Regions from separate parts of the Dietzia maris genome, predicted to be linked through region 2. Evidence: predicted binding sites of a transcription regulator. Region 2 holds the regulator's gene; the other holds the start of a gene.
What was found. The regulator LexA, encoded in region 2, represses DNA repair genes until DNA is damaged. The targets are predictions, from matches to a motif close to CGAACANNTGTTCG.

Region 1: a site for LexA is predicted at 3,153-3,166, ahead of VYL96_RS06545 (HNH endonuclease signature motif containing protein). Genes of this name have one in related genera too.

What each region holds. Positions count from the first base shown of each region.
Region 1 covers NZ_CP143053.1:1,432,418-1,440,409, reverse strand. The annotation lists gene VYL96_RS06560 (GNAT family N-acetyltransferase) at 1-1,954, shown strand, start outside; gene VYL96_RS06555 (MmcQ/YjbR family DNA-binding protein) at 1,971-2,360, shown strand; gene VYL96_RS06550 (hypothetical protein) at 2,421-2,996, opposite strand; gene VYL96_RS06545 (HNH endonuclease signature motif containing protein) at 3,211-5,112, shown strand; gene VYL96_RS06540 (alkaline phosphatase family protein) at 5,182-6,327, shown strand; gene VYL96_RS06535 (serine/threonine protein kinase) at 6,355-7,023, opposite strand; gene VYL96_RS06530 (hypothetical protein) at 7,354-7,647, shown strand; gene VYL96_RS06525 (hypothetical protein) at 7,652-7,992, shown strand, end outside.
Region 2 covers NZ_CP143053.1:1,874,186-1,882,177, forward strand. The annotation lists gene hrpA (ATP-dependent RNA helicase HrpA) at 1-1,242, shown strand, start outside; gene nrdR (transcriptional regulator NrdR) at 1,275-1,730, opposite strand; gene VYL96_RS08620 (hypothetical protein) at 1,842-2,291, opposite strand; gene lexA (transcriptional repressor LexA) at 2,520-3,188, shown strand; gene hflX (GTPase HflX) at 3,261-4,712, opposite strand; gene dapF (diaminopimelate epimerase) at 4,727-5,659, opposite strand; gene VYL96_RS08640 (malate synthase G) at 5,778-7,958, shown strand.

The DNA.
Region 1 (7,992 bases), 440 kb from region 2:
CGGCGCCGGGACGCGGGTGATCTCGTCGTCGTCGTCGGATACCCACGCCGGCCATGCGCACCTCACCGGTCACGCTCATCTCACCGGTCACGCCATGCGCCGCGCCCACCGTCACCTGTGCGTCAAGGCCCTCGCAGAGTTCTCCCACGAACGGCTCCTCGCGCCCGTCCACGACGCCGCGACGGACACCTACACGGTCCGCGCCGGCGACGAGCGGTGGTCGTTCCGCGCTCGCGTGCTGCCGCTGGAGCACTGGGTGATCGACGAGGCCTCGCTGCGCCGCGAGGTCGACGGCGTGCCGGCGGAACCGGACGCGCAGGAGCTCATCATCGCGCTCGCGCCGGACCTGGGCATCCCGGAGACGCTGCTCGGCATCTACCTCGAGGAGATCGCCGCGACGCTCGGTTCGGCCGCGTTCTGCCTGCACCACCGCGACCGGCCCGCGCAGCAGCTCGCCGAGTCCGGCCTCCAGGAGGTCGAGGGCGCGATGACCGAGGGGCACCCTGGTTTCGTCGCCAACAACGGCCGCGTGGGCCTCGGCCTGACCGACCGGCACCACTACACCCCGGAGTCGCGCTCGACGGTCCGGCTCGTGTGGCTCGCCGCGCGCCGCGACCTCAGCCACCTGGCCACCATCGCCGGCCTCGACGAGCGTGAGCTCTACGCCCGCGAGTTCGGCGCCGAGGCCCTCGAGCGGTGCGACGACCGGCTGCGCGCGCTCGGGCTCGACCCCGCCGGGTACCGCGTCCTGCCAGTCCACCCGTGGCAGTGGGAGCACAAGATCGCGGTGGCGTTCGCCCCCGACCTGGCCCGGCGCGACCTGGTGCACCTCGGCGAGTCCGACAGCGAGTACCGGCCGCAGCAGTCCGTGCGCACGTTCTTCGACGTCACCCGCCCCGAGCGCGGCTACGTCAAGACCGCCCTGGCCGTGCAGAATATGGGCTTCACCCGCGGGCTGTCGCCGAAGTACATGCGCGATACCCCGGCGGTCAACGACTGGGTGGCCGGGATCGTCGACTCCGACCCCGTCCTGCGAGCGCTCGACTTCGGGATCCTGCGCGAGGTCGCCGCGGTCGGCTACACCGGCGACGCCTATCACCGGGCCGCCGCCGCGGGCGTGTCCGACGAGGGTCCGCACACCAAGATGATCGCCGCGTTGTGGCGGGAGAGCCCGGTCCCCCGACTGGCCGACGGCGAGCGGGCCGTCACGCTGGCCTCGATGCTGCACGTGGACCTGCACGGGCGGGCCCTCGCCGTCGAACATCTCGAGCGCTCCGGCCACGACGCCCGCACGTGGCTTCGCGCGCTGCTCGACGCCTATGTCCTGCCGGTCGCGCGGTGTCTCCTCGCGCACGGGCTCGTGTTCATGCCGCACGGCGAGAACGTCATTGTCGTGCTGGGGCCCGACCACACGCCGCGGCGCGCGCTGTTCAAGGACATCGGCGAGGAGGTGGCGATGGTGCGCGACCTCCCGCTGCCAGACGGCATCGAGCGCGTCCGCCACGTCGTGGACGCCGAGACCGCCGCCCTGGGTATCCAGACCGACGTGATGGACGGGGTGCTGCGCCACCTCGCCGGGGTCCTCGACGCCGCCGGCGTGCTCGACGCCGACGCGTTCTGGGACGAGACGCGCCGGTGCCTGGAGGTGCTCGCCCCTGGTGACGCGGGCGACGACGGCGACGACGGCGAGGTGCACCGTCCCACCTGGGAGGCGCTGTTCGCCCCGCGGTTCAAGCATTGGTGCCTCAACCGGCTGCAGTTGCGCAACACCAGGCAAATGGTGGACCTGACCGATCAGGCCGGTTCTCTGCAGTTCGCGGGCACGCTGGCGAACCCGCTCGCCGCGCGCTCCGGGGAGACGGCCGACGAGGCGACGGGGCGACAGGGCGCGGCGCCCGGCGCTCGCGGCGATGCGGCACCGCGCCGGCAGCACGACCCGACACCCGTGGGGTGACGGTAGCGTCGACCGTGTGAACGGACGGGAACTCCAGAAGTGCGCGGCCGCGAGGGCGCGTGAGCTTCCGGCGTCCACCCTGGAGTTCCCGTTCGGCCCGGACTTCGACGTGTTCAAGGTCCGCGGCAAGATGTTCATGTTCCGCGCCGAGGTCGAGGGCGAGCCCCAGGTGATCCTCAAAGCGCTGCCCTCGGACTCGATGTCCCTCCGCGCCGCGCACGCCGACATCACTCCCGGCTACCACATGAACAAGCAGCACTGGATCTCGCTGCATCCGGGCGGAACCCTGACCGCCGAGATGGTCGACGAGCTCGTCACCGAGTCCTACCGTCTCGTCGTGGCCGGGCTGCCGAAGGGCCAGCAGCCCGTCGAGCCGGAGACCTTCGGCCGCGGGCAGCGGGCCTGACCGCGGCTGGGCCGGTCGGCGCGGCGGCCGCTGTCCGGCGCGGGCTCTCGCCGTCTCGGCTCAGTTCGCAGGCGACAACGACGTCTCGGTCAGCGAGCCGAGCTGCTCGCCCACCGATCCCTCGACCGACTCGGTGGCCGACGAGGTGTCGAGCTGATCCGCCAGCGAGCCGCCCACGAGCGGCACTCCGCTGAGGACAGCGCTGACCGATCCGTCGACGTCTCCTGCCAGCAGGGCGTCGGCGGACCGTGCAGCGGGGTTGAGGACCGCGCAGATCACGCCGACCGGCACCTGCAGCGGGGCCCCGATCGCATTCGCGGCCAGGCCGGCGGCGCTGCCGACGTTGCAGGCGAAGGTGGCCGCGGAACCGAGCGGCCCCGAGGCGTAGCCGGGCAGCGACCCCGTGACCGAGCCGGGAAGCAGCTCACCGAGTTCGCCCAGCTGGCCGGTCTCGCCGTCCTCGGCGCCTGCACCGCTGCCGCTCTCGGCACCCGTATTCTTCTCGCCATCGGCGGCCGCGGAGCCCGGGATCGAGCCGGTGTCCGCAGGATCAGAGCTCTGAGCTGCTGCAGTGCCCGCCGAGGCGACGAGCAGGGCCGCGGCCAGTGCGCCGACGTACGCGATTGACTTGGTCATGGTGAGCCTCCGAACTCCGGTGCGTCGGGCGGTCTCCCCCGATCAGTTAATGAGGGTCCCATAAATCTCGAGCCCCCGAAGCGTCGTTGCCAATGCGTGGTCTTTCTCAGTTCCACCCACGTAGGCCTTGTGGTGTCGAACACGTGGACGTAGAATAGAACACGTATTCGAGACGGCCGCGGTGCGGCCGCACAGTCGACCACAGGGGTGGGGCATGGACGGCGATTCCGAGCGCACGGCCGGCGGCCCTGCGTCCCCTTTCGGCGCTGCCGACTCCTCCGACCCCGCCGGTTCCTCTCGCCCCGCCGGCTCGTCCGGCCCGGCGGCGTTGACGGGCTTGACGGCGGCGGCGCGCGAGGGGTGGGCGACCGAGAACCGCGCGGCGGCGCAGCGCCTGGTCGCCTGCTACGCCCTGCTGCAGGAATGTTGGCGCGAGTACGGCCACGGTATCGACGGCAGCCACGAGGCCCGCCCCGGCCACGCCGTCGTCGACGGGCTCGTCGCCGCGGCAGGGTATGTGGTGGCGACGATGTCCATCTCCGCCAGGCGCGCCGAGAAGATGCTGTCCTTCTCCTGGGAACTACACACCCGCTACCCGGCCATCCTGGAGGCCATGGCCGCCGGGCTGATGGAACAACGCGTCGCCGAACTGCTGGCCCGGCAGATGGCCACCGTCCGCGGGGACGTGTTGGAGCAGGTCCAGCGCCAGGTCGTCGAGGACTACCTCAACGGTGTCGCCGCCGGGATCCGCCTGGGCGACAAGGCCCTGCGCGATGAGGTCGACGCCGTCATTGGCCGCCACGACCCCGACGCCATCCGGCTACGCAAAGAAGACGCCAGCCGCACCCGCGGCGTACGCATCGGCAAGGGCGTCGACGGCATGTCCAGCGTCTCCGCCCTGCTGGCCACCGAGGAAGCCGCCGTCCTGGCCGAAGCCCTCGACCAACGCGTCGCCGAACACCAGGCCGCCGACACCGACGCCACCGCCGCGGCCGCCGCGGCGCGGGCCGCCGACCCCGACACCGACCCGGATGAGCCTGTCGAGCCGGAGCCGAACTACTCCAAAGCCGAACGCCGCGCCGACGCCCTGATGTCCCTCATCTGCGGCGACACCCCCAACCGGCCCGGCACCGACGCCGATGGCGCCGACAGCCCAGCGGGCGCGGCCGCCAGCGGCACCGGGGGCGCCGGGCAAGGGCTGGCGCCGGTGTTGCGGCCGAAGGTCACCGTCATCGCCACCGGCGACAACGGCCGCGACGAACACGGCGCGCGAGTGGAGTTCACCCGCACCGGCGAGGCGGCCCTGCAGACCCTGATGGAGATGCTCGCCACCTCGGATGGGGCCACCTTCGAGCAGGTCGATCCCCGCATCGGCGCCGCCGACGACACCGACGCCGCCCTGAGGTACCGGCCCGGTGCCCAGTTGGCGCGCCGGGTCCGGCTCCGCGACGGCACCTGCCGCCACCCCGGGTGCACGATCCCCGCCGACGACTGCGACCTGGATCATGTGGTGCCGTTCAACCACGCCGACCCCGCCGCCGGTGGCCAGACGGTGGAGGCGAACCTGGTGGCCCAGTGCCGGCGCCATCACCGGTTCAAAACCTTCTCCGACTGGACCTACCAGCTCCAACCCGACGGCACCCTGATCGTGACGACCCCCGACGGCACCGTCATGCTCACCCGCCCCGACGGGCCGCTGGCCCAGTACCGGCGCGAGCAACAACGCGACGAGGCTGATGCCTGGGCACGTCAGCAACGCCGCAACCCCAGCCCCGACATCGGGGCCGGGGTCCTGGACGAGGCGACCTACTTCGCCCGCCGCGCCCAACGCCTGGCCCGCGAACGCGCCCGCACCGCCGCCCGCAACGCAGCCGAGTCGACCACGCCGCCACCCGAGGCCGCGGACGAGACCGCGGGCAGCTCGCCCGCCGCGGCGCCTGCCGAGACCGACGCCGCCCCGCACTCGGACCCGGCCCCGCGCGGAAGGGTGACCCCAGCCGAAGCCAGTCGCTGGTGGGAACGCAACAAACCCACCGACAGCGCCCTGGAAAAAGCCATCCTCCGCGCACTGCATGAGCACCTCGACGAACTCCTCCAACCACCACCACCCTTCTGAGGCTGTCGCCGCGGCGGGCGAGCCGCCGGTTACCGCCCTCACCAGCGAGGGATGAGGGATGGTGAAGTCATGACAGAGATCCCGATCGAGCCCTCCGCCCATTCGCTGGCCGATGTCATGCCGTCTATCGCTGCGTCGCTGGGCTCCGGCCACCACAACCCGCTCGCGATCGCGCCAGCTAGCGACGCCGTCCTGGTTCTCGTCGATGGTCTCGGCGCCGAGCTGATCCGCCGGTACGCCACCGACGCCCCGACGCTCGCCGTCATGTCCTCCCGGATGATCTCCGCGGGCTTCCCGGCGACGACCGCGACCAGCCTGACGAGCCTCGCCGTAGGCGCTCCGTGTTCCAAGCATGGGATTGTGGGGTACAGCTTCCGAATCTCGGACGACGCCGACAACACCGCCGTCTCGTTCAATCCGTTGCGCTGGACCCTCGACTCGGCGGGCGGGCCGTCGGCGATGGATCGCTTCCCACCGCGGAGAATCCAGCAACGGTCGAGCCTGCTCGAACATCTCGCCTCAGACGGCATCGACGTCACCTACGTGATGCGTGAGGAGTTCCGCGAATCAGGACTGACCCGGGCGGCCTTCCGGGCGGACGGGGACTTTCGCTCTGCTGTCTCCCTCGACGAGGTGAAGCAGGGAGTGATCGACGCTGTGGGCCGCCCCTCGCGATCCAGGCGCTTCGTCTACGCGTACTACGGCGACCTCGACCTCATCGGACACATCCACGGCCCCGGCTCTCCGGAGTGGCTGGAGTCGCTCCGCGCTGTCGACGCCTTCATCGCCGACCTCGCCACCGATCTCCCCCGCGACTGCAGACTCATCGTCACCGCGGACCACGGAATGGTCAACGCCGAGACCGTCGTCGATATCGACCACACGCCCGCACTCCTCGCCGATGTCGAGATCGTCGCCGGCGAAGCTCGCGTCCGTCACGCTTACGCCCGCCCGGGCGCAGCGGACGACGTCCTCCACGCGTGGCGAGCCGAACTGGCCGGTCACGCCCGCGTGATCAGCCGCGAGCAGGCCTTTGACGAGCGTCTCTTCGGCCCCGATCGCACCTACGCCGACCGGCTCGGTGATGTCATCGCCATCGCGAGCGGCGGCGTCATCCTCTCGCGGTCGGAGCACGAGCCGATGGAGTCGTCCCTCCTGGGCCACCACGGCGCCAACACCGCGGCGGAGCAACACATCCCGCTCATCCTCCGGTGATCCCGGCGTCGGCGCCCCACGCCGGCGTCAGCAGGTCACGAGAACCGACGGATCGCTGGTGGTGTCCAGCCACCGACCGTAGGCCGGGGGCCCTGCCGCGCGGACATCTGCGCACAGTTCCTGCCGGGTGTAACCCGACGCCCGGTAGACGGCGTAGATGACGTTGCCGTTCTCGTCGCGCGGCCGCAGTGACGGACACGCCATGTCCGTGCGTAGGTAGGACGCTCCCGGGAACCTGGCCAAGGCAGAAGCGATCTCCTGGGCGTAGGAGCCCGGGGTGACCGCAGAATAGAGGACGACGATCCCCCGGCCGTCACACGCCGGCCGGGACATCGGTGTGTCGAGTCCCAGGTCACCGACGGTCGCGGCGGGTTGCGGCGCGGCCGGCGCCCTCGGGGCCGCCGGCGCCGCCTGTGGAGTCGGCGCGGACGGCGAGCTCGGCGCCTCCGCCGACGGGACGACCGGGCTCTCCGTCGCTACGGGAGCCGTGATGGGAGCCGCACCGGGCGCAGCGGTGGGCTGATCGTCCTGCGACGCGACGAGGTAACCGACCCTCGCTGCGAGCACGAGGAGCAGCACCACGACGATCCCGCCCAGCACCCATACCGCAGTGTTCCGACCCGGCGACCGGAGGTCGTTGTACGGCGCGTACCGCCAGTCATCGGTGTCCCAGCCGTTCCCGGGCGATCTGGTCATGTCCACCACCGTCGACAGGGCCGGGTCTCCGACCGATTCCGTCTGAATGACGATTATTTTATCCGCGGCGGGGTCCAAAAGTCTTCGAATCGAGCCAGGGAGGCGTGGAACCGAACCGGCGATCCCGCGCGTCGAACAGGGTGCACGGAAATACGGCGCACGGGACCAACAGCGACGCCACCACGGCCGGCGAGGCGGATATGAGAACTCGGGTATGAGAACGACGACGACGACGAGCGCCACCAGAGCACCAGGCTGCTTCCACCGGGATGCGCGGGACCGTCAGGGGAAATCGGCGCGGATGGTGGTCGGACCCACGGTGGGGCCACGATGACCGGGCCGCTCGACGTCACGCCGGTCGAACTGACGGATCTCGCCCGGCGCGTGGACGGATACGGCGACCAGATCGGCGGGATCACCCCGGAGGGCGACCTCACCGCACTGGCGAATGCCGTGAGGGGCAGCAGGGTCGCGGCCATCGCGAGCACACTCGGCGCGCGGCTGAGTCAGTCCGGCGACAGGCTGAGCTCCGACTTGTCGGAGGAGGCGGGCCGCCTCCGGACCGCGACCGGGGTCATCGTCACGGCGGACGGCGGCAACGCCGCGATGTTCGGCGGGAGGTGAACCGGTGCCGATACAGGTCAGCGACGCACTCGCGTGGCAGGTCGACGACGCAGAATCGCGCCTGAGCGCGGTCCGCGCGGGTATCACCGCGACGGATGACGTCGCGGACCGGCTGCGGGACGATGCGGAGAGGGTGCTGGACGGGATGGAGGGTCAGTCCGTCGATGCGGCGCGCTCATCGGTTCAGGATCTGCGTCGGCGCACATCCGCACTCGGCGACGACCTGCGCAGCACCGCGAATCCCCTGTCGTCGTTCGCTCGATCCGTTGCCATCCACCGTGATCGGCTGCAAGCGGGCGTGGAGGCGGTACTCCGACAGGGGGCGACGGTCGCGGAGGACGGGAG
Region 2 (7,992 bases):
GCCGGTTTCGAGTGGCTGGTCCCCGGTCTCCGCGAAGAGCTCTACACGGAGATGCTGCGCACCCTTCCCAAGTACCTCCGGCGGCTCTGCTCGCCGCCCGTGGAGTACGCCGCTCTGCTCGCCCGCGACGTCACCCCGCGCTCCGCTCCTCTGCCGGTGGCCCTGGCACAGGCGCTGTCCGCGCGGATCGGGACGACGGTCGACCCGCGGGAGTTCGACCCCACGCAGCTCCCCGATCACCTGCGGGTGCGGTTCGAGGTGGTCGACGGCGAGAAGGTCGTCGCGTCCGGAACGGATTTGGCGGCGCTGCGGACGCGTTTGCAGGACAAGGTGCGCGACACCCTCAACACCCGGCTCGTGCCCGACGACGGGCCGTTCCGCCAGTGGAGTGCCGACACCATCGGAGATCTCGCCCCGTCGGTCACCGGCACGGTGGACGGTGTGGAGGTGACGGTCTACCCCGCCCTGCGCGTCGATGCGGACGGCATCCACCGGGTCGCGTGCGCGACGGAGGAGGAACGCCGGACCAGGCAGGCGTCGGCGGTCCTCACGCTCATCTCGTCTGACCTCGTCTCCGCCTCCTCGATCCTGCGAGGCCGCCCGGTCGAGCAGCGACTGGCCCTGACCCAGTACCCGCACGGGGGCGTCGAGGCACTGGTCTCGGACGCCGCCCTGGCGGCGTGCGGCCGCATCATCGCCCGACGTAAGGGCGTGCCGGTGTTGACGGTGGCGGAGTTCACCGAACTGCGGGACGCCGCCAGGGCGGAGGTGCCGGGGGCCGTGGCATCGGCGATCTCGACGGTCGTGCCCGCCTTGGTGGCGGCGCAGGAGGTGTCCGTGCGTGTGGCTGAGGCCCCGGCCGAGGTCGCCGAGGCGGTGAGACCGTCACTGGAGTTCCTGGTGGGTAAGGGTTTCCTGGCGCGTCATCCGGTCGACGTGCTGCCGCACCTGGAGCGGCACGTGAAGGCGGTCGGTGTCCGACTCGACCTCGCGGAGAAGTCCCCCGCCCGACATCGGGAACTGACAGCCCGGTTGGCGCGGTCGGAGGAGACCGTCGAGGAGGCGTGCGCGGCTCTGCGGCGTCGGCCCGGCGGCGCGCGCGCGACCCGCGAGCTGCGGTGGTTGCTGGCCGAATACAGGGTGGGGTTGTTCGCCCAGTCCCTCGGCACGGCCCGCCCGGTGTCGGCCGAGCGCATCGACAAGGCGGTCGCGAACGCGCTCGCTCCCCGCGCCCGGCGTTGAGCGCCCGGCGGGTCAGACGTTCGCGCGGCGGCTCAGCGGCTCGCGCGGCGGTCTCTGAGTGCGATGATCTCGCGTTCGAAGTCGTCGGCCGAGCTGAACTGCTTGTAGACGGAGGCGAAGCGTAGGTAGCCCACCTCGTCGAGGTCCTGGAGGGGGCCGAGGATCGCGAGACCGATCTCGTGGGCGGGCACCTCGGACGCGCCGCGAGCGCGGACGGTGTCCTCCACCTGCTGGGCGAGGCGCCGCAGGGCGTCCTCATCGATGGACCGGCCTTGGCAGGCGCGGCGAACTCCCCGGACCACCTTGTCGCGACTGAAGGCCTCGGTGACACCGTTGCGTTTGAGGACCGTCAGCAGTGGCGTCTCGAGCGTCGTGAACCGGTGCCCGCACTCCGGGCACTCCCGGCGGCGCCGGATGGCCTGACCCTCGTCGACCGATCGTGAGTCGATCACCCGGGAGTCCTCGTTGTGGCATGTAGGGCAGTACATTCCCGTGTGGCCCTTCGTCGACCGGACTTCACGCCTCCCGGGACGTGGACCACGGGACGCGGGGACGATTGACCACCGTCCCCGACTCATTCTAGGAGGCAGGTGCGCCGGTCACGCGTAGGCGGGCCCGCCGAGGAACGCCACGGCCAGGAGCATGAGTATCCCGAAGGCGATGCCGCAGGCCAAGAGTGCCCAGGCGGGCACGTCATCGACGACACGGGTCGGAGCCGACGACTCGACGCGGCAGGCGCGCACACTGTCGGACGCCACCGGGCGGGCCTGGACGATCCGCCGCGGAGCCGGTGTGCGGGAGGGCGCCGGTGCGAGGGTGGCGACCCGGTCGGCGGAGGCGCCGCGGTTGGGCGAGGCGGAGTCGCGACGGCCCACCGGCCGCGCGCCGGGTCGGGTCCCGGTACGCCCACGGGTCTGACGCTCACCGGACCGGTCGGGATCCCGGCGGACACCGTCCGCGCTCGGTGCGGGAGCGCGGTGTTCTGCCGCGCAGATCTCCGTCCAGCGCGCGGTGGAGTCGGTGTGCGAGTGCATCTCCAGAATGGTCATGTCCACTCCCTGCTCGATACGGTGTGCGAAGCGGATTCGCACAACCGTATGGGTTTCTGTGTACGTCTGTTCGAATCCCGATACGCCTAGAGTTGTATCACGCGACTCCGACAAGGTCACCATTCCGCGACGAAAAACTTCGAACGTGTGTGTGGCGCTCCCCGCTGAGGGGCGATAGGGTGTACACAGATGACGACGTCGAACATCCATTCGCCGAAGGGACCCGAGATGCCGAAGCCCGACTTCGACTCACTGACAGACCGACAGAAGAGCGTGCTACTGCACATCCACGACACGGTCAAGGAGCGCGGCTATCCGCCGAGCATCCGCGAGATCGGGGACGCGGTGGGCCTGCAATCGACGTCGTCGGTAGCGCATCAGCTGCGGACCCTGGAGAAGAAGGGGTTCCTGACCCGGGATCCGCACAAGCCGCGGGCTGTCGACGTCCACGGGGTGCCCGGGCAGAAGGCCCGGGGTCGCCGGTCGCCGACCAGCGAGGTCCGTCGTCCGAGCGGAGCGGTCGAGCCCGTCTACGTCCCGGTCCTCGGCCGGATTGCTGCGGGTGGCCCCATCCTGGCCGAGCAGGCCGTGGAGGAGGTCTTCCCCCTCCCGACCGACCTCGTCGGGTCCGGGGACCTGTTCATGCTCAGGGTGGTCGGTGAGTCGATGATCGACGCGGCGATCTGCGACGGTGACTACGTCGTGGTGCGGCGGCAGAACGTAGCGGACAACGGCGATATCGTCGCCGCGATGATCGACGGTGAGGCGACCGTGAAGACCTTCCGCAAGGACTCCACGGGGGTCTGGCTCCTGCCCCACAACCCGTCCTTCAGTCCCATCCCGGGCGAGCACGCCACAATCCTGGGCAAGGTCGTCACGGTGTTCCGCAAGCTCTGAACCGGCCCTCGACGACGACGCCGCCTGCCCGGGATCGATCGGGTCAGGCGGCGTCGTCGTCGCAGGGGCCGGTCAGGCGGCCCCGTCGCGCGTACTGCTGTCCGAGACGAATTCGCCGAGCTCACCGGCCACCGAGGCGGGCAGCCGCACGACCAGGCGAGTGCCACGGTCGGTGTGCTCCTCCTCGACGACCGCACCCTCGGTGTGGACCCGTGCGACCACGTCACCCCGCGTGTACGGGACCTCTAGAGTCATCTCCATGTCACCGGAGGCCACGATCTGCATGATCCGTTCGAGCAGCTCGTCGACACCCTGCCCCGTGGCCGCCGAGACGAATACCGCGTCCGGCAGGGCGTGGTGCAGCTCGGTGAGCACCACCGGGTCGGCCGCGTCGATCTTGTTGATGACCACCAACTCGCGGGGGCGCTCGGCGTTCTGCTCCTCCACCACCTCGTTGATCACCTTGCGGACCGCCTCGATCTGACGAAGGGGGAACGCGTCCGAACCGTCCACGACGTGGAGTAGCAGCTCGGAGTCGACCACCTCCTCCAGCGTGGACCGGAACGCCTCGACCAACTGCGTGGGCAGATGCCGGACGAAGCCGACCGTGTCGGTGAACACGACCGATCGCCCGTCGGGGAGGTCGGCGCGGCGGGTGGTGGGATCGAGGGTGGCGAACAGCGCGTTCTGTACGAGGACGCCGGCGCCGGTGATCCGGTTCAGCAGGCTCGACTTGCCGGCGTTGGTGTATCCGGCGATAGCGATCGACGGAACGGGCGTGGCACGCCTGCGGTAGCGCTTGGTGTCGCGGGACTGCTTCATGCCCTTGATCTCGCGACGCAGCTTCGCCATCCGCTCGCGGATGCGGCGCCTGTCCGTCTCGATCTTCGTCTCACCGGGGCCACGGAGGCCGACGCCACCGTTGCTGCCGGCCCGGCCACCCGCCTGGCGGGAGAGCGACTCACCCCACCCGCGGAGACGAGGGAGCATGTATTCCATCTGCGCCAGGGAGACCTGCGCCTTGCCCTCGCGACTGGTCGCGTGCTGGGCGAAGATGTCGAGGATCAGCGCCGTCCGGTCGATGACCTTGACGTTGACCGCCTTCTCCAGCGCCAGGAGCTGACCCGGGGTGAGCTCACCGTCGCAGATGACGGTGTCGGCACCCGTCGCGGCGATGACGTCCTTGAGAACGCTCACCTTTCCCGAGCCGATAAAGGTCGCCGCGTCCGGCTTGTCGCGGCGCTGGATGAGAGCGTCGCAGACCTCGGAGCCCGCCGTCTCGGCGAGCTGGGCGAGCTCCGCCATCGCGGCGTCCGCCTGGGCTGCGGACCCCTCGGTCCACACGCCGACCAGTACGACCCGCTCCAGTCGGAGCTGGCGGTACTCGGCGTCGTTGACGTCCTGGAGTTCGGTTGACAGACCCGCCACCCGGCGCAGCGAGGATCTCTCCTCGAGCTGCAGTTCGCCGATGGATGGATCGAGGTCGCGTGTCGGCCGCTCAACGGCCGTGTGATCAATAGTCATTCCCCAGCATCATCTCACATCGGGGCCGCGTGTGTCGCGTATGCGGGCGTGTGATACGCACCGCCGTGGAACCGGCCGCTGGCGACGAGCGCGGACGGACCGGTGAGGGTCGAACCGCCGTCGGCCAGGTGGACCTCGACCTCCCCGCCCGGTACCGCCACGACGACGTCTCCGCTGCCGCGTCCGGCGTCGGCCAGTGCGGCGACCGCCGTCGCCACGATGCCGGTCCCGCATGACATCGTCTCCCCCGCTCCCCGTTCGTGCACGCGCATGGTCACCCGGCCCCCGGTCAGGGGCGTGGCGATCTCCACGTTGACACCGTGTGGGAAGAAGTCGCGATCGAAGGTCGGGGGGTCGGCGACCGGCAGGGCGGCCAGAGCCGCGGCGTCCAGCCCGGGCACGACGCAGGCCAGGTGGGGGTTACCCATGTCGACGGCCACGCCCGCGAAGGTGCGGCCGCCGAGTTCTGCCGAGGAGAGTCCGAGCAGTCGCGGCTCGCCCATGTCGACCCGGACCGTGGCGTCGTCGCCGGAGCGGGACACAATCGTCGCGGGCCGCGGCCCGGAACGCGTGCCGATGGCGATCGTTCCGATGTCGGCCCGGTGCGTGGCCACCAGAGCGTGGGCGAACACCCGGACTCCGTTGCCGCACATCTCGGCGATCGAACCGTCCGCGTTCCGGTAGTCCATAAACCAGTCCGCGGGGTCGACCCCGTCCGGTAGCGCGGGAAGGACCCCGCGATCGACGAGGGCGCCGGCGGTGGCGATCCGGAGGATCCCGTCGGCACCGATCCCGCCGCGTCGATCGCAGAGCGCGCGGACCAGCGTCTCGTCGAGGTCGAGCTCGGCGTGGTCATCGGGCAGGATCACGAAATCGTTGAGGGTGCCGTGGCCCTTGATGAAGGCGATGCCGTCGGTGGCCGTCGGCGTGTTGTGGTCCGGAGTCATGTCGCGATCGTACTAGCGGCGGACCGGCGTTCCGCACTGCGGAAATAGCGGATGAAGCGCCACGACGAGGACATTAGAGTCGGTCGGGAGAACGATCCCCTACCTGAGGAGAGCATCGATGTCCGAACGCATCACCGTCGGCGGTATCCAGGTCGACGAGGTCCTCTACGACTTCGTCAACACCCAGGCGATCCCGGGCACCGGGGTCGACCCCGACGCGTTCTGGGCCGGTGCCTCCGAGATCTTCGCCGACCTCGCCCCCCGGAACCGCGAGCTGCTCGCGGTGCGGGACGAGCTGCAGTCGAAGATCGACGCGTGGCACCACGAGAACCCGGCGCCGATCGACCAGGCGGCGTACAAGGAGTTCCTCCGGGAGATCGGCTACCTCGTGCCCGAGCCCGAGTCGGTCTCGGTCACCACGGAGAACGTCGACGCGGAAATCGCGACCGTCGCCGGTCCGCAGCTGGTGGTGCCGGTCACCAACGCGCGGTTCGCCATCAACGCCGGCAACGCCCGCTGGGGTTCGCTCTATGACGCCCTCTACGGCACCGACGCCATCCCCGAGACCGACGGCGCCGAACAGGGCGACTCCTACAACAAGGTCCGTGGCGACAAGGTGATCGAGTGGGCACGTGAGTTCCTCGACGACGCGGCGCCGTTGGCCTCCGGCAGCCACGTGGGGACCACCGGGTACGCGGTCGTGGACGGCACGCTGCAGGTCACGCTCGCGGACGGCGCGACCACCGGGCTGGCCGACCCGGAGAAGTTCGTGGGCTACCTCGGGGACACCGCCAGCCCCTCCTCGGTGCTGCTGCGCAACAACGGCCTGCACATCGACATCCAGATCGACCCGGACTCCCCCATCGGCTCGACGGACGCGGCCGGCGTCAAGGACGTGGTCCTCGAGTCCGCCGTCACGACGATCATGGACTTCGAGGACTCCGTCGCCGCTGTCGACGCCGAGGACAAGACGCTCGGCTACCGCAACTGGCTCGGCCTGATGAAGGGTGACCTCTCCGAGGAGATCAGCAAGGGCGGCAAGACGTTCACCCGCGTCCTCAACGACGACCGCGTCTACACCTCTCCGGACGGCTCCGGGGAGGTCCGCCTCCACGGGCGCTCGATGCTGTTCGTCCGCAACGTCGGCCATCTCATGACGAACCCCGCGGTCCTGGACGCCGAGGGCAACGAGCTCCCCGAGGGGATCCTCGACGCGCTGATCACCGCGCTGGCGGGCATGCACGGGATCGCGGAGGGCAACGAGCGCGGCAACAGCCGCAGCGGGTCGATCTACATCGTCAAGCCCAAGCAGCACGGGCCCGACGAGGTCGCGTTCACCACCGAGCTGTTCGGCCGCGTCGAGAAGCTCCTCGGCCTGCCGACCAACACTCTCAAGGTCGGCATCATGGACGAGGAGCGCCGCACGTCGGTGAATCTCGCCGCCTGCATCGCGGAGGCGACGGAGCGTGTCGTGTTCATCAACACCGGGTTCCTCGACCGCACCGGCGACGAGATCCACACCTCCATGGAAGCCGGGCCGATGATCCGCAAGGGCGAGATGAAGTCCGCGCGCTGGATGAACGCCTACGAGGACTTCAACGTCGACACCGGCCTGGCGTGTGGTCTGCGGGGCCGCGCGCAGATCGGCAAGGGCATGTGGGCGAAGACCGACCTCATGGCGGAGATGCTCGCCGAGAAGATCGGCCAGCCGCAGGCCGGCGCCAACACCGCCTGGGTCCCGTCGCCGACCGGTGCGACCCTCCACGCGACCCACTACCACCGCGTCGACGTCCTGGCCCGCCAGGAGGAGCTCCTCGCCGGCGGTCGTCGCGCGAGCGTCGACGACATCCTCACGGTGCCGCTCGCCCCGAACACCGACTGGTCGGACGAGGAGAAGAAGGAGGAGGTCGACAACTCCTGCCAGACCATCCTGGGCTACGTCGTCCGCTGGGTCGAGCAGGGTATCGGCGTCTCGAAGGTGCCGGACATCCACGACGTGAACCTCATGGAGGACCGAGCCACCCTGCGGATCTCCTCGCAGCTGTTGGCCAACTGGATCCGCCACGGCATCGTCACGGCAGAGTTCGTGGAAGATTCGCTGCGCCGTATGGCCGAGGTCGTCGACAAGCAGAACGCGGGCGACGACGCCTACCGGAACATGGCGCCGGACGTCGAGTCCTCAATCGCTTGGCAGGCTGCCCGCGAGCTGATCCTCGAGGGCACCACGCAGCCGTCGGGCTACACCGAGCCGATCCTGCACCGCCGTCGCCGCGAGTTCAAGACCGCCAACGGGCTCTGACCCCTGCGGGAATCCGCTACTCCCCCTCGGCATC